DNA from 3 places in the Micromonospora sp. NPDC003816 genome. Region 3 is predicted to be linked to each of the others. Evidence: riboswitches for the same ligand, from Rfam matches in the RefSeq annotation. Region 3 holds a riboswitch; each other region holds the start of a gene.
The links. Region 3 has a riboswitch for S-adenosylmethionine ahead of thrC (threonine synthase). Riboswitches for the same ligand answer to the same signal wherever they lie in the genome.
Positions count from the first base shown of each region.

Region 1: another riboswitch for S-adenosylmethionine. It lies ahead of ACFYTT_RS01555 (aminotransferase class V-fold PLP-dependent enzyme); the one in region 3 lies ahead of thrC (threonine synthase).
Region 2: another riboswitch for S-adenosylmethionine. It lies ahead of ACFYTT_RS29565 (ABC transporter substrate-binding protein); the one in region 3 lies ahead of thrC (threonine synthase).

Region 1 covers NZ_JBIANP010000001.1:372,519-378,246, reverse strand. The annotation lists gene ACFYTT_RS01560 (GMC oxidoreductase) at 1-1,819, shown strand, start outside; gene ACFYTT_RS01555 (aminotransferase class V-fold PLP-dependent enzyme) at 1,797-3,026, opposite strand; SAM riboswitch class IV at 3,079-3,194, opposite strand; gene ACFYTT_RS01550 (hypothetical protein) at 3,672-5,728, shown strand, end outside.
Region 2 covers NZ_JBIANP010000017.1:36,275-42,002, reverse strand. The annotation lists gene ureG (urease accessory protein UreG) at 1-163, opposite strand, end outside; gene ACFYTT_RS29585 (urease accessory protein UreF) at 153-836, opposite strand; gene ACFYTT_RS29580 (urease subunit alpha) at 836-2,539, opposite strand; gene ACFYTT_RS29575 (urease subunit beta) at 2,536-2,901, opposite strand; gene ACFYTT_RS29570 (urease subunit gamma) at 2,898-3,200, opposite strand; SAM riboswitch class IV at 3,493-3,605, shown strand; gene ACFYTT_RS29565 (ABC transporter substrate-binding protein) at 3,867-4,709, shown strand; gene ACFYTT_RS29560 (amino acid ABC transporter permease) at 4,745-5,527, shown strand; gene ACFYTT_RS29555 (amino acid ABC transporter ATP-binding protein) at 5,524-5,728, shown strand, end outside.
Region 3 covers NZ_JBIANP010000004.1:81,030-86,757, reverse strand. The annotation lists gene paaN (phenylacetic acid degradation protein PaaN) at 1-1,013, opposite strand, end outside; gene ACFYTT_RS16025 (GNAT family N-acetyltransferase) at 1,066-2,085, opposite strand; gene thrC (threonine synthase) at 2,369-3,655, opposite strand; SAM riboswitch class I at 3,665-3,800, opposite strand; gene ACFYTT_RS16015 (DoxX family protein) at 3,993-4,442, opposite strand; gene ACFYTT_RS16010 (DUF4232 domain-containing protein) at 4,845-5,531, shown strand; gene ACFYTT_RS16005 (ABC transporter permease) at 5,521-5,728, opposite strand, start outside.

The DNA of each region.
Region 1 (5,728 bases), on a different contig from region 3:
CCACCTCCAGTTGCGGATCGTCGGCGCCGGCACGCAGGACTTCCGGTACGACCAGCGCACCGGCGAGTGGACCGCCACGCTCGATCCGGCGGCGCATCCCGACGGTGTCGAGGTCGTCGTCGTCCTCGACGGCGATCCCCAGCTCGACGGGCCGCTGCACCTGAGCACCGCCGAACTGGCCGCCCCGGCCTGCCGCATCGACGGGCGGGTCCACTTCGCGCGGCACCAGGACGTCCTCGTCGGCGAGTCGCACGTCGCCCGGCACTTCTTCCCCGGCGATCCGGAGTCCACGCAGCGCTACGACGTCATCGTCGTCGGCTCCGGTGCCGGTGGCGGCACCCTGGCGTACCAGCTCGCCGAGACTCCGTGGCGGGGCGGTCGGCCACCGCGCGTCCTGCTGCTGGAGGCCGGTAGCTACCTGTTCGGGACGCACACCGGCAACCTGGCCCGCTACCAACCGGTCGGTCCCGACGTGTACCCCAACATCTTTCACCACTGGGGTGCGTTCGGGCGTCGGCGCTGGCGGGCCGCCGACGCCGAGAGCGCCAAGGCACGCATCGCGCAGGGCCTCAACCTCGGCGGCCGGACCCTGTTCTGGGGAGCCTCGGCACCCCGGATGCACCGGTGGGAGTTCCGCGACTGGCCGGAGGCGGTCCGCGACGAGTTGTACGACGTCTGGTACGACCGCGCGGAGCAGCTGACCCGTGTCACTCCCCTGGTCCCGTCGTCGTACCAGACGATGGTCAAGGCGAAACTGCGGGAGTTGCCCGCGTTGGCCGAGTTCCGGCACTTCGATCCGCCGATGGCGATCGAGTACTGCGGTCCGGTCCCCGGGGCGGTGCCGGCGGGTATCTGGTCGGCTGCCGAACTGCTGCTCAGCCGCGCGATGCAGGACGGCCGCTTCGGCAACCTGCGGGTCCACCTGAACCACGAGGTGGTCGGTGTCGAGCGGGCGGCGGGCGAGGTCACCGGGGTGGTGACGTACGACCACCTGGCCGGCCGGGACCGCACCTACCGACTGGCCGACGACGGCGTGGTGGTGCTGACCGCCGGCACCGTCGGCACTGCCGCCGTCGCGCAGTCGTCCGGCCTCGCCGAGGACATCCCGCTGGTCGGACGCGGCATCACCGACCATCCCATCCACGTGGTGAAGTTCTGGATGCGGCAGGGCGGGGACTGGTACAGCCGGTTCGACTCCAGCAAGACCGTCTCCCGGCACCTCACCGACGCCGCCGACACCGACCCCGCCCACCCGTACAGCGTCACGCTGGACCTCGGCGCGAACCTGAACCAGTTCCGCTTCGTCAACGCGTTGGAGTTCACCGGCGCGAACCTGGCCACCGTCGACGGGAAGATGCCGGGCGAACTCGTGTTCATGGTCGAGGCGCCGCTGGTCGAGCAGAACGCCGTCACCCTGACCGAGACCCGGCCGGTGGGCGGGAAGCCCGCCGCGCTGCCCACCATCCGCATCCATCCCAGCCCGCGCGCCCACCAGGTCCAGGACGCCCTCGACACGATCACCGCCGATGTGGTGTCCGCCTTCGGAGGCGAGGTGTACGAGCAGCTCTGGGCTCCGCTCGGCGGGGTGTCGCACGAGGTCGGCACCATGCGGATGGGTCGCGACACGCCGGGCCGGGAGCGGCCGGGGGTGGTCGACGAGGACCTGCGCGTCGCCGGCCACCGCAACCTCTATGTCTGCGACCTGTCCGTCTTCCCGAACTCACCGGCGGCCAACCCGACGCTGACGTTGGCGGCGCTGGCCATGCGCCTCGCCGCCCACCTCAGCACCGGACGACTCACCGCCCCCGGGGCGTGTTGATCACCTGGCGTAGTCCGTGCAGGAGTCGGTCGACGTGCTCGGCGGTCGTGCCGATGCCGATGCTGGCCCGGATCGCGTAACCGTCGGTGGGGCGGCCGAGCCGCGTGGCCGCGTCAGCCAACAGCTTCCGGCTGAGCGGGTGGGCGCAGAACAAGCCGTCTCGTACGCCGATGCCGTGCTCGGCGGAGAGCCGGTGGGTGATGTCGGCTGCCCGCCGGTCGGCGACGGTGAAGCTGACGATGCCGACCCGGTCGTGGTCGGCGTCGAACGTGCGCAGTTCCGCCACCTGCGGCAGGGCGCCGAGGCCGTCGCGCAGTCGGGCCAGCAGCTCCTGCTCGTGGTGAGCGAGTACGTCCGGTGCGGCGGCGGAGATGGTGGCACAGGCGGCGGCGAGTGCCACCGCTCCCAGCAGGTTCGGCGTGCCGGCCTCGTGTCGGGCCGGGCCGGTCTGCCACTGCACCTCGGCGGGTTCGTCACCGACGTGCCTGGTGGCTCCACCGCCGGACAGGTACGGGTCGGCGGCGTCGAGCCAGTCGGCGCGGCCGGCCAGGACGCCCGCACCGAAGGGCGCGTACAGCTTGTGCCCGGAGAGCGCCAGGTAGTCGATACCGGCGGAGGCCATGGAGACCGGGCGGTGCGGGGCCAGTTGGGCGGCGTCGACGGCGATCCGCGCGCCGTGCCGATGGGCGATCTCCGCGATCTCGGCCGTCGGCCAGACCTCGCCGGTGACGTTGGAGGCGCCGGTCACCGCCACCAGCACCGGCCCCGCGTCGCCCAGGTCGGCCAGCGCCCGGGTCAGCCCGGAGGTCACCTCGGGCAGGTCGGCGGGCACCGGCAGGCGGTGCACGTTCGGCCAGGCGAGAAGGTTCGCGTGGTGTTCGCCGGCCCAGGTCACCACGGTGGTGTGCGGGGGCAGGGCCCGGGCGAGCAGGTTCATCGCGTCGGTGGTGTTCCGGGTGAAGATCACATGGTCGTCCGGCCGGACGTCGAGGAAGTCCGCGACGGTCTGACGGGACTGCTCGTACGCCAGTGTGCACCGGCGCGACGCGAGGCCGGCGCCCCGGTGCACGCTGGCGTACCAGGGCAGCAGCTCGGTGACCGCGTCGGCGACCGGGACGAGGCAGGGTGCGGTGGCGGCGTAGTCGAGGTTGGCGTACGCGACGGTGGTGCCGTCGGAGAGGCGGACCGGAAGGTCGACGCCGAGCACGGCAGGAGCGATCGTGGGCACACTCGTCCTCAGGTGACAGTGGACCCGTGCGGGTCCGCGCTTGCCTCCGGCGGTCGCCGACGGCCTGGTCTCACCCGGAGGCACCCCACCGCGGATACGAGGGTTGCCGGTCAGCAGGCCGGGGCCTTGGCGCTGACACTCTTGACCGCTGCCGATGCTGCCACACGGGCGAGCCCGCCCGCCAGTGCCCGTCGGGCACCCGTCATGTCCCTGTTCGTACGACACGAGACAGCCCCTTGAGTCGTCCCGCCTGACCGGTCGGCTCGCCGTCGCGCCGGTCCGGGTGGCGGCTCGGGAGCAGACGTGAATCCGACGCCCCGGGTGCGCGATTGCGCGGGCGCGCTTCACCACGCACAGTGACCACAGTCACCTGCCACCGATCGGCTCGGCGTCCCTTCGCCGCTGTTCTGTCGGCCATGGGAGCGCGGGTCGGCGCGGCATGTCGGTGATTCGACGGATCACTGTCCGGAAAGCGTCTCCACCACGCGGAATAGCACACTCCATCATGGACGGACCAGCGGTTCGACTGTCAGCTTTGCGAAACACTTTCGCGCTCCGATCTGCCCTACGGTGAACCGGCGTTACCGCAGCGACCACGCCGCAACCATTGGGGAACGCATCACCATGCGCATACTCGCCGTGCCCGTCAGGGTGGACGCCCTGTGGCTCGCCACCGACCGGACCGTGACCGGACCGACCGCCGACTTCACCCGCCTGCCGTACGTCGACGCCAGCACCGGCCGGGACGCCGACTTCGGTGAGCGCAACCTCAGCGACGCCATCCTGCCCGGGTCGTTCCAGCAGGACCTGCTGTTGCCGGCCGGCATCCACCTGCACTGGTCACTGCCGGACGCGCTGACCCGGTTGACGCACGGTGCCGCGACCGGCGGTGGTGCGCCCGCCGTCGACCTGCCCCGGGTGCCGAACCGGTGGCTGGTCACCCGGACCGCGCCGGGTGGGGCCCAGGACCGCTGGATGGTGGAGAGCGACGCGCTGGGCGACGTCGACCGGGGCGGGGTGACCTATCCGCTGCGGGCGGCCGATCCACGCGGCACCACCGGACGCCCGTGGCGGTATCTCGGCCGGAAGCTGCCGCTGTCGGCGTGGCCCGGTGTGCCGACCGACCGGGTGGCCGCGCTCACCGCGCTCGGCTACGGCGAGCCGACCTTCGCCGCGTTCTATCCGAACTCGTCGAGCGTGTTCGGGTTGCACGACGACGGCTACGGGGCGGTGCCGCCGCCGAACGGCCTGCGCTACGACGTGGTCGGCTGGTATGCCGAGACGGCCGACGACGAACTGCTGGCGGTGGTGGCGACGGCGGCCGGGCGGAGCTGGCCGCAGACCATCGCCGACGAACTGGACTGGTCGGTGCCGGCCGACACCGGCGGCGACGCTCCGGCGCGGATGCTCTGCTTCGGTCGGCTGACCTTCGCCGCGACGGCGAAGCGGGCGCCGGTGCCCGGCCCGACGACCGACTCCGAGAGCGGGGTCTGGGTGGCGAACACCGCCACCGAGGCGCTCGCCGCGCACCTCGGCGCGGTGTTGCCCGGGGTGACCGAGACGCAGACCGAGAAGCTGCTGGAGGCGCTGACCGTCGCCGACGAGTTGGAGAGCGGCGTGTTGGACCTGCCGGCCCGGCTGGCTCAGGCCCGGCATGCCGCGTCGTTCGGCACGGTCGCCTCCGGGGTGGCCTGGACGGTCCGCCGGCAGGACGACCCGCTGGACGGCGGGGACGAGGGGGCGCCGGTCACGGTGCCGCAGCGCCAGGCCCGGGAACGGTTGGCGCTGCCGGGGAGCTTCGGCGACCTGCTGGTCGCGCTGAACGAGGCGCAGTCGGCGTACGACGCGGCGGCGGCCGAGGTCGCCGGGGCACGGCGGCGGATCTTCGCGGACTGGACCCGGTACCTGGTCTGTGCGTACCCGCCACCGGGTGCCCGGGAGGACTATCCGGACCCGGATCTCGTCGGCTGGTATCTGCGACGGGAGGTGTCGGCGTTGTCCGCCCGGTTGGCAAGGCTGGGAAGTTGGCCGCCGGTGGACACCGGCACGAGTCTGGCGCACCGGTTGCAGGCCGCCCGGCAGGCCGCGCAGTCGGCGCTGGACACGGTCAACGCCACGGCGGCGGCGACCGCGCGGAGCCGGTTCGAGTTGCAACAGGTCCCGGGTACGCCGTACCAGGTGCCGAACGAACCGGTGGTGCTGCTCACCGGTGCGGCGGCCACCCCGTCGGACCGGTACGGCCGCGACGGCGCGGACCAGCCGGACGGGCTGCTGCCGTGCCTGGCGGTGGAGCTGGCCGTCTCCGAGGCCGACCTGCGGACCGCAACCGGGGTGACCCGCCTCGGTGACCTGCTCGCGGCACTGGCCACCAAGCTCGCCACCGGGCAACCGGAACATCCCGCGCTGCGGTCGTGGACGGGTCAGCCGTGGCATCCGGTGCTGCTGCACTGGGAGGTCGAGTTCTTCCCGGCGCGGGCGGGCAACAACCTGGACCCGTCCGGGCGGGACTTCGACCCGGCGTTCGTCACGACTAACTACGAGCTGCCCGACGGGGACCGGGAACTGCGCCCCCGGGCGGAGAAGGACGTGCTGGACACGGCGGCGAACGTCTACACCGGCAGCACGGTGTTGTCGGCGTCGGCGCGGCCGGTGCTCTCCACCCGGATCATGCGGTACCTGCG
Region 2 (5,728 bases), on a different contig from region 3:
CCCGGCACAGCGCGGCGACCAGCGCCGTCTTGCCGGAGCCGACCGGACCGCCGATGCCGACCCGCAGCGCCCGCGACGCGGCGGGCAGCGGGGCGTGCGGGTCGACTCCGGGTTCCGGGTGGGTGTGGGGAACGGACTCGTCGTGCTCGGTCTCAGGACGCAAAGAGACGCACCTCCCAGGTGGCGTGGACTTCGGCATGGATGTCGGCGAGCGGAGCGGCGGCGGCCGGCAGCCGCTCCGGTGGTTCCTCGGCGGCCCGCGCCGCCCGCGCCGCGGTGGCGTCGCAGGCGACCGCGAGCCGCACCAGCAGGGCCTGCACCCGGTAGGGATCGAGGCCGAGCAGACGTACGGCGGCGCTTGCCGAACCGGTCACCGTCGCGTGGGCGGCGACCGTGGCGACCTGCGCCGGGTCCAGACCAGCTGCGGCGCCGACCAACCCCAGCACCAGCGGCTGGTGCGGGCCGGGCGGCCGGGCGGGCAGGTCGTCGAAGGTGTCACCGGGCCAGATCTCCCGCCCGGCCCGCAGCAGCGCCCGGCCCTGGCGACGGGACACCGCCCGTTGGGCCGGCGACGCGGTCCGGGCGTCCAGTTCGGCGTCGAGCCGCGCCAGCAGGTCCCGGCGTCCGGCCGACCGGGCGGCCCGACGGGACGCCGCCGCGAACGCCGCCGCGACCAGCCCGGCGGTGGCCAGCCGCCCGCGCAGGTACTCCCCCAACGTGGCCAGGTCGGTCACCCGCCCGGCCGCGACAGCCGCCTCCAGCCCCGACGAGTGGGCGTGCGCCCCCGCTGGGAACCGCCCGTCGGCAAGCAGCAGGAGCATGGTCGGCGCGCTCATCAGAACAGGAAGTAGCGCTGGGCCATCGGCAACTCGGTCACCGGGTCGGGTTCGACCACCTCGCCGTCGATGCGGACGGTGAAGGTGTCCGGGTCCACCTCGATGCGCGGCAGCGCACCGTTTTCCGGCAGGTCGGTCTTGCCGCGCTGCCGTACGTCGGCCACCGGCACCACCCGGCGACGCACGTCCAGGCGCAGCCCGGCGTCGAGCGCGGCGGGTGCCACGAACGCCAGGCTGGTGGCGGCGGCCGCCACGCCGTACGCGCCGAACATGGGGCGGGGCAGCATCGGCTGCGGCGTCGGGATCGAGGCGTTCGCGTCCCCCATCTGGGCGTACGCGATGAACCCGCCCTTGATCACCAGGTGCGGTCGGACGCCGAAGAACGCCGGTTCCCAGAGCACCAGGTCGGCGAGCTTGCCCGGCTCGACCGAGCCGATCTCGTGGTCGAGTCCGTTGGCCATGGCCGCGCAGATGGTGTACTTCGCCACGTAACGCCGGGCCCGGTGGTTGTCGGCGGCACCGTCACCGGGCAACGCCCCCACCCGCGCCTTCATCACGTGCGCGCTCTGCCAGGTCCGCAGCACGACCTCGCCGACCCGGCCCATCGCCTGCGAGTCGGAGCCGATGATCGAGATCGCGCCCAGGTCGTGCAGCAGGTCCTCGGCGGCCATCGTGGACGGTCGGATCCGGCTCTCGGCGAACGCCAGGTCCTCCGGCACCGCCGGGTTGAGGTGGTGGCAGACCATCAGCATGTCGAGGTGTTCGGCCAGCGTGTTGCGGGTGTACGGACGGGTCGGGTTGGTCGACGAGGGCAGCACGTTCGGTTCCCCGGCGACGGTGATGATGTCCGGCGCGTGCCCGCCCCCGGCCCCCTCGGTGTGGTACGAGTGGATCGCCCGGCCGCCGATCGCCCGCAGGGTGTCCGCGACGAACCCGGCCTCGTTGAGGGTGTCGGTGTGGATGGAGACCTGCACGCCCGAGGCGTCCGCCACCCGCAGGCACGCGTCGATCGCCGCCGGGGTGGTGCCCCAGTCCTCGTGCAGCTTGAAGCCGCCGGCACCGGCCCGCAGTTGTTCCCAGAGCGCCTCGGCGGAGACCGTGTTGCCCTTGCCGAGCAGCAGCACGTTGACCGGGAACGCGTCCAGCGCCTCGTGCATCCGGGCCAGGTGCCAGGCGTTCGGCGTGACGGTGGTGGCCCGGGTCCCCTCGGCCGGTCCGGTGCCGCCGCCCACCAGGGTGGTGACACCACCGGCCAGCGCCTCGGTGACGATCTGCGGGCAGATGAAGTGCACGTGGGTGTCGACCGCCCCGGCGGTGAGGATCCGGCCGTTGCCGGCGATCACCTCGGTCGCCGGTCCGATCACCAGCTCCGGGTGCACACCGTCCATGGTGTCCGGGTTGCCCGCCCGGCCCAGCGCGACGATCCGCCCGTCGCGGATCCCCACGTCCGCCTTGACCACGCCCCAGTGGTCGAGGACCACCGCGCCGGTGATGACGGTGTCCAGGGCCCCCTCGGCCCGGGTGGCCCGGGACTGCCCCATCGACTCGCGGATCACCTTGCCGCCGCCGAAGACCGCCTCGTCGCCGCCGGCACAGTGGTCGTGCTCGACCTCGATCAGCAGGTTCGTGTCGGCCAGCCGGATCCGGTCGCCCGTACTCGGCCCGTAGAGCGCCACGTAGCGCTCCCGCTCCACCATGCTCATGCCGTCGCTCCGCTCCGCTGCGCGCCGCCGTCGGGCACCGCCGTCGTCGGGGCCGGGTCCAGCGGGCCGGCGCACTCGCCGCGCAGGCCGGGGACGATCCGCGCGCCGCGCAGCGGCACCAGGTCCACGGTGCGGCTCACGCCCGGTTCGAACCGCACGGACGTGCCGGCCGGTACGGCGAGACGCTGCCCCCAGGCGGCGGACCGGTCGAAGTCCAGGGCCGGGTTGGCCTCGGCGAAGTGGTAGTGCGACCCGACCTGCACCGGCCGGTCACCGGTGTTCACCACGAGCAGCGTGGTCACCGGACGTCCGGCGTTGATCTCCACCGGCCGCGCCGCCGGCAGGATCTCCCCGGGGATCACGGGATCGGGTGGTGCACCGTCACCAGCTTGGTGCCGTCCGGGAACGTCGCCTCCACCTGCACCTCCCTCAGCAGCTCGGGGATGCCGTCCTGCACGTCGTCCCGGCTCAGGACGGTGCGGCCGGAGGCCATCAGGTCGACCACGGACGCCCCGTCGCGGGCACCTTCGAGGAGGAAGGCGGTGAGCACCGCGACGGCTTCCGGGTAGTTGAGACGCAGGCCGCGCTCGCGGCGGCGTCGGGCGACGTCCGCCGCCACGTGGACGAGCAGGCGGTCCTGCTCGTGAGGGGTGAGATACACGGGGTGCTCCCGGTGGGTTCCGCGCCCCGGACACCGTCGGCCCGGCGCCTCGACGCGCCGACCGCCGGTCGGGGTTCGCCCGCCGGTCCCGACCGCCACGTGCGCGGGGCCCGGGGTTTCCACCTCCCCGGTCCGCGTGACGGACCACCGGCGGTGTCGGGTCGGATGCGGACCGCACCGCCCACCGCTGAGCAGACCGTAAGGGATCACGCGGGCAGCGGGCAACACCCCGCGTGAGCGTGGTCATAACGGGTGGACGCTGCCCCGTCACGGGCTGCTAGCCTCGGCGGCAGGTCAAGAGCGTCAGCGTCAAGCCCCGGCTCGCTGGCCGGCAACCCTCGTCCGCGCAGGGGTGCCCCGGGTGAGGACCAGGCATCGGAGCGATCTCCGGTGCAAGCGTGGCCTGGTGTCCCAGGTCATCACGACCTCGAGGAGAGCCATGGCGTACCCCGATCGACCGGTTGCCTGCCGGCACCTGACCCGGCGTCGGCACGTCGACATGATGCGGGTGTGCAGCGCCGCGTGTAGCTGACCGCGTCGCCACCCGGCCGTCGACCCCACCCGGTCGGACGACCACCCCGTTCGTTCCCATCCTTCGCGGTCCGTCCCACGGCGGACCGTCGGTGTGGCACGTGCGTGCCCGCCGCCGCTCATCAGGAGACACCTGTGCGATTCCTTCCTGCCCTCACCCGGGCCGCCGCCGTCGGCGTCACCGCCGTGCTCGCCGCCGTCACCCTCACCGCCTGCGGCGCGGACGGTGACCCCGCCGAGAACCCGTACAACCTGCTCCAGCCGGGGGTGCTGCGGGCCGGCACGCTGACCGACGCACCGCCGAACGTGTACCTCAAGGACGGCGAGTTCACCGGGTTCGACAACGACCTGCTGGTCGCCGCCGCCGACAAGCTCGGGCTGCGGGTCGAGTTCGTCGGCACCGACTTCTCCGGTCTGCTCGCCCAGGTCAACAACCGCAAGTTCGACGTCGGCAGCTCCTCGATCACGATCACCGAGGCGCGGAAGAAGACGGTCGACTTCGGCAACGGCTACGACTTCGGATACTTCGGCCTCGACGTGCCCGCCGGTTCGACGCTGGCGAGCTTCGACGAGCTGTCGGGCAAGCGGGTGGTCGTCGTGCAGGGCACCGTCCAGGACGACTACGCCACCGGGCGTGGCCTCGACCCGGTGCGGGTGCCGGACTACAACGGCGCGATCAACCAGCTCAAGGCGGGCACCGCCGACGCCTGGATCGCCCCGGCCGAGATCGGCGAGAAGACCGCCGCCGACAGCGGCGGCAGGATCACGGTCGCGGCGAAGGAACTCAGCCCGGCACCCACCGCGTACGCGGTCGCCAAGGGCAACGACACGCTGCGCGAGGCGCTGAACCGGGCCCTGGACGAGGTCATCGCCGACGGCACCTGGACCCGCCTCCAGGAGCAGTACTACCCGGGCCGGCCGATCCCGGCCGACTTCACCCCGGGCAGCGGCGAGGTGTCGGCGCCGGCCGCCTCCTGAGGTAGGACGACGAGCGAGTAGGGCGGAGGTCGACCGTGGATCCGTTGCGCACCCTGTGGGAGACGTTCTTCGACTGGGAGTCGATGCGCGAGGCGCTGCCCGACATGATCACCGTCGGGTTGCCGAACACGCTGATCCTGGCGGTCACCGCCGCCCTGCTCGGCTCCGCCATGGGCATCGTGCTGGCCGTCGCGGGCATCTCGCGTACCCGCTGGTTGCGGTGGCCGGCCCGGGTCTACACCGACGTGTTCCGCGGTCTGCCGGCGGCGGCGACGATCCTGCTGATCGGGGTCGGTCTGGCGCCGTTGGGCATGCAGGTGTGGGGACCCAACCCGTACCCGCTGGGCATCCTGGCGCTGTCGCTGATCGCGTCGGCGTACATCGGGGAGATCTTCCGCTCCGGCATCCAGTCGGTGGAGGCCACCCAGGTGGAGGCCGCCCGCGCGCTCGGTTTCTCCTGGTGGGAGGCGATGCGGGTGGTGGTGATCCCGCAGGGTGTCCGGCGGGTCCTGCCGGCCTGGGTCAACCAGCTCATCGCACTGATCAAGGACTCCAGCCTGGTCTACTTCCTCGGTCTGCTGGCCAGCCAGCGGGAGCTGTTCCGGATCGGGCAGGACTACGCGGCCAACACCGGCAACCAGTCGGCGCTGCTGCTCGCCGGGCTCTTCTATCTGACCCTGACCGTGCCGCTGACGCACGTCGTCAACTGGATCGACCGGCGGCTGCGGCACGGCCGCCCGGCGACCGGACCGGCCGGTGACGACCCGGACGACCTCGACCTGGCGCTGCCCGGCGCCGCCGGAGGCAACCAACGATGAGCACCTCGGTCAGCCTGAGCCTGCGCGACGTACACCTGGCCTTCGGCCCTCACCAGGTGCTGCGTGGGGTGGACCTGGACGTCGCACGCGGCGCGACCGCCTGCGTGATCGGCCCCTCCGGGTCCGGTAAGTCGACGCTCCTGCGGACCGTCAACCGGCTCCTCGAACCGGACAAGGGTGACGTGCTGCTGGACGGACGCA
Region 3 (5,728 bases):
GTCAGGGTGAACCCGAGGTTGCGGCACATGCCGGCGAAGTCGTCGGTGGAGTCGACCACCACCGTGTTGAGTCCGGCCTTCTCGGTGTAGACCGCCGCCTGGCGGGCGTTGGCCTCCAGCCAGTCGCCGTACTCGGTGGAACCGGTGAAGTCCACGATCTTGACGGCCGGGTGCAGGGCCAGGGTCGAGGCCAGCTTCTCGCCGGGCGCCTCCGGGGCGAGCAGGACCAGGTTCGGGTCGAAACCGGCCTCGGCGAGCACCTGCCGGGCGTAGCGCACCGTCACGGCCAGCGGGAGTACGGCGCGCGGGTGCGGCTTGACGACCACCGGGTTGCCGGTGACCAGCGACGCGAACAAGCCCGGGTAGGAGTTCCAGGTCGGGAACGTGTTGCAGCCGATGACCAGGGCGACTCCTCGCGGCACCACATGGAACGTCTTGGTCATCCGCAGCGGGTCGCCCTTACCGGCGGCCTTCTCCCAGGCGGCGGTCCCCGGGTGGCGGGTCATCTCCGCGTACGCGTAGGCGACGGCCTCCAGCGCCCGGTCGAGCGCGTGCGCGCCGCCGGCCTGGAAGGCCATCACGAATGCCTGCCCGCTGGTGAACTGCACCGCGTTGGCCAGTTCGAAGACGTTCTTGTGCAGCCGGTCGAGGATCTCCAGGCAGACCCCGACCCGCGCCTGCGGACCGGCGTCCCGCCACGCGGGCAGCGCCGTGGACGCGGCGGCGACGAGCTGTTCGGCGGTGGCGTGCGGGTAGCGGACGTCCAGCGGGACGCCGAAGGGGCTGGTCTCGGTGGCTACCTGGTCGCCGTCGCCCGGCTGGTCGAGCGGGAAGTCTCCACCCAGGTACGCCTCGAATGCGGCCTTGCCGTCGGCGGCTGCGGTCTCGCCGTACACCCGGGGGCTGGGTGATTCCGGGTAGGCGGACCAGTACCCGCGCTCCGTGATCGCGGTCAGCGCGCGGTCGAGGGTCTCGGCGTGCCTGTCGTACAGGGGGTGCGGGGTCTCCGTCATGCCCGCCATCATGCAACAGGAAGCCCCGCGATCAGTAGGGGCGTGTCACAGCTCAGACGTCGAGTTGCCAGTTGCTCCAGCGATCCATCACCCGGAAACCGAGCTGCTCGTTGATCGTGATCATGTGATCGTTGCTGTCCGCGTTGAAGGTGTCGATCACCTGGATCGCGGGTTCGTGGGCGAGCAGGTGACGAAGGTTCTCGATCTTCGTGAGCAGGCCGAGGCGGCGGCCCCGGTGCTCCGGGTCGACGATGGTGATCTGTTGGAAGGCGTGCCAGTCGGCGGTCGGTGACATGTCGAGCAGGGTCCAGGCGACCAGCCGACCGGACTCCTGATGCCGTACGCCCGCGTGGTAGCGCCGTTTGCCGCGCGCTTCGAGCGCCCGCTCGGTGCCGCGTACCCGCTCCGCGTCGACCTGCTCGGGCTCCCATGCCAGGTCACCCATGGGCGCGTCGGCCAGCAGCCGCCCGTCCAGGTACGCGACGTCGGCGATCAGATCGTCCGGCGTACCCCCGCGCCAGAACAGCACCTCGTAGCCGGTGGCCCGGGATCGTGCGTCGGCCAGCAGCGCGTCCAGGGCGGCCTGGTCCAGTTCGGCGACGTGCAGTCGCCGTCGTACGTCGGCCAGGGCGTCGACCGCGCCGACGGTGGCGGCGAACCGGGCGGCCGGGGCGGGGTGGTCGGGATCGTCGCGCAGGTGCGCCCGGCTCAACGCACTGACCCGTTTCCGCCCGCGTTCGCGCAGTACGCGCAGGCCGCGCTCGAACAGCGCCCGACCGACTCCCCGGCTGCGATGGTCCGGGTGCACGACCAACTCGCCGGAGGCGTTCTCGGTGTTGTCGAGTTGCGGCAGGTCGAGCAGCAGGTAGCCGGCCGGGGTGCCGTCGACGTGGGCCAGCAGGGCGAGGGTCTCGGTGCCCGGCATCGGCTGGTGGAACAGCGAGGTGAACCGCTGCCGACTGAACGGGGGGTAGTCCGGCAGGTCGGTCGCGGTGTAGTCGGCACCGATCCGGTACGCCTGTTCGATGGCCGACTCGTCGTCGGGACCGAAGGAGGTGATGGTGATGGCCATCTCCGCAGCCTGCGGGACGACCGACGAAGGGGCCAGCGATTATTCGCCGGCCCCTTCGGAAAGCTTGGTCGGGAGGGACGATCGCACAACGCCTCCGGCGCTGGGTCGTAAAGACTGAAAGTCTACGGCGAAACGCCCTCCCGCACGAAGCATCTTGCGCCGCCCGGTTCCTGCCGTCAAGTACTCGACGGCGTGTTTTCCGCACTCACCGCTAAAAGCCCGTTACCCGGCGGATCGGTCGGCGTGCAACATGCCACTTCGGGCGACGGGCTCGCGGCGTGTCTCAGCCGAGCAGGCCGGCGTCGCGGGCGGCCCGCAGCGACGGCTTGATCCGGTGGGTCGGCCCGACCTCGCCCGCGACCGCGTCGAGCGTCTTGAGCCCCTCACCGGTGTTGTAGACCACCGTCTCCGCGGTCGGGTCCAGCTTTCCGGACTCGACCAGCTTGCGCAGCACCGCGACGGTCACCCCGCCCGCCGTCTCGGCGAAGACCCCGGTGGTACGCGCCAGCAGCCGCACGGCGGCACGGATCTCGTCGTCGTCGGCGTAGTCCATCCAGCCGCCGGTCCGGCGTACCGCCTCCAGGGCGTACAGACCGGCCGCCGGGTCGCCGATGTTGAGCGACTTGGCGATCCCGGTCGGCTTGACCGGGGTGATGGTGTCACCGCCGCCGTGCAGGGCGGTGGCGATCGGGTTGCATCCGGCCGACTGGGCGCCGAAGACCTTCCACCCGCCGGCCGGCGCCTCGACCAGGCCGATCTCGACCAGTTCGCTGAACGCCTTGTCGACCTTGGTGAGCAGCTCACCGGAGGCCATCGGGATGACCACCTGGGCCGGGATCCGCCAGCCGAGCTGCTCGGCGACCTCGTAGCCGAGCGTCTTGGAGCCCTCCGCGTAGTACGGCCGGACGTTGACGTTGACGAAGGCGGTGTCCTCGAACTCGTCGGTCTCCACCAGCTCGCCGCAAAGCCGGTTCACGTCGTCGTACGAACCGTCGATGGCCACCAGCTCGCCGCCGTAGACGGCGGTGGTCACGACCTTGCCCTGCTCCAGGTCGCTGGGGATGAACACCACCGACGGGGTGCCGGCGCGGGCCGCGTGGGCGGCGACGGAGTTGGCCAGGTTGCCGGTGGAGGCGCAGGCGAACCGGGCGAAGCCGAGCGCCCGGGCGGCGGTCAGCGCGACCGAGACGACCCGGTCCTTGAACGAGTGGGTGGGGTTGGCGCTGTCGTCCTTGATCCAGAGCGGGCCGGTGATGCCCAGCTCGGCGGCGAGCTGGTCGGCGGCGACCAGCGGCGTGAAACCGGGGTCCAGGGTGACCCGGGTGGCCGGGTCCTGGCCGGCGGGGAGCAGCGCCGCGTAGCGCCAGATGTTCTGCGGGCCCGCCTCGATCTGCTCACGGGTCACGGTGGCGAGGGCCGCCGGGTCGTAGTCGACCTCCAGCGGGCCGAAACACTCGTAACAGGCGTGCTGCGCGGCCAACGGGTAGCGGGCGGAACAGGCGCGGCAGACCAGGGCGCGGGCGGGGCTGGCGGTGGTGTCGATCCCGGTAGGGGCGAGCGTCGACGTCATGTCCGAGTCCTCTCATCTTCCCCCACATCGCACCCTGCGGCGGGGACGGAATTGGCACCTGCCCCACGGGACGCTCAGCGATGAGCGCGCGGGGTGGTTGCCGGGGCGTCTTCGGGCCGTATCCCTCAGCCCCTCTGGATGAGGTATTCAGTTGTGCCGCCGAGTCTAGGCAATCCCGCCGCGCTCGTCAGCGTTCGATCTCAGCCTGTGAGCGATTCCTCACCGCCGCCACCACCCGCGCAAGCGCGTCGACCCTGGATCGGGCAGCCCCGGCAGCGCCGGGGTGACCTGGTCCAGGGTCGCGCACGAGCGTCGGTCGGTCACCGCACCGGCCGGGTCAGGCCGGTACGGACCTGCGTTCGGCCGCCTTCAGGTCCAGTGCGGCACCGTTGCGCTGGCGCAGCAGGTTGTCCAGCGCCCAGCTACCCGGGCCGAGCACCGCGATCAGCAGGAACGACCAGCAGAACAGCACCGACAGCTCGCCGTGGTTGCGCAGCGGCAGCAGCGCCTCGGGCTGGTGGACGACGAAGTAGGCGTAGGCCATCGAGCCCGACGCCACCAGTGCCGCCGGTCGGGTGAAGAGACCGAGGAGCACGAGGGCACCGCAGACGGCCTGGATCAGCGCGGCCCACCAGCCCGGCCAGGTGCCGAGCGGGACGGGTTCACCGCTCCCCCGGGCACCGCCGAAGACGCCGAACAGAGACGACAACCCGTGGCAGAGAAACAGCAGGCCGATGACCATGCGGAACAGGGACAGGGCCGGCCCGCCGAACCGGTCAGTACGCATTCCGGAACCTCCATTGTGGATGGACGAGGGCAACCAGAATGCGGGACTGATAAATATTTGTCGATGCAATCTCTTCCTTTGGGAACGCTCCCACATCGATGGTAGCGACTGGAACTCCCGAGGGAACCCCCCTCGGCGAAGATCATTTCGATCACCCTCCGTAACGACTCCCTGTACACCCTGGACATCTGACGGCAACAAGTCGCGGTCATCCGATCCGGGGCCGCGCGCCCACCCGGGTCCGGAAGCGGCCACCGTCGTCCCACCAGCCGGTACGCGGGGCGGTCCCCGACCGACCGGGAGGCCGTCCCGAAGCGCCCACCTCGCCACCCCGACTGCCCGCCGAACGATCGAGGACCGTGATGCGACGATGGGCCGATGCGAGAAATCCACGGGGGATCGATGCCGGATACGACCACGAGACGCGGCGACGGAGGCCGGGCCTACCGGCGTCCTCGGCTCGTCGCGCTGCTGACCGCCTTCGCGCTGCTCGCCGGCTGCGCACCGACCGACGCGTCCGGCAACGTCCCGGGTGACGGACCGACGGAGCAGGCCGACCCGGCCACGAGCCCGACCACGGCCGGCCCGGACGCGCCGGAGGTCTGCCCCGAATCGGGGGTACGGATCCGCTACCTCGGCGTCAGCGCGGCCATGGGGCTCCGGGCGATGGGCGTGGAGCTGGTCAACTGCGGCGACCGCCCGTACAAGCTGCGCGGCTATCCGGCGCTGCGTCTGTTCGACGGCGAGGGGGCACCGATCACCGTCCGGGTGGTCGAGGGGGCGGCCGGAATCGCCTCGGGCTTCGACGACCCACCCCGGCCGCTGGTGCTGGCACCGGGCGCCACGGCCGGAGCGGCCGTGATCTGGCGCAACCTGGTCGACGATCCGACCGTGGTCGCCACCGACGCCGCGCGGGTGGAGATCGCGGCGGCCAAGGGGCAGCCGGGGCAGGAACTCGACATGGAGGGGCCGATCGACCTCGGCAACACCGACCGGATCGGAGTCAGCGCCTGGAAGAAGCGGACGGGCCCGACGCCGACGCCCACCGAGTCGGCGGACGACGGCGTCGACGCCGCACTCAGCTGGTGATGTCCTTGCGGGTGAAGCGCCAGAAGGCGAGCCCCCAGAAGAGGGTGGCGTAGCAGATCGCCGAGACGGCGCCCCGGACGATGTCGTCGGTCTGCACCGGCGTGGAGAGCAACCCCAGCCAGGCGGTGCTGTAGTGGGTCGGCAGGAACGACCGGATCGCGCCGAGCGCGGTGATCTGGTCCAGGATGCTGGAGAGG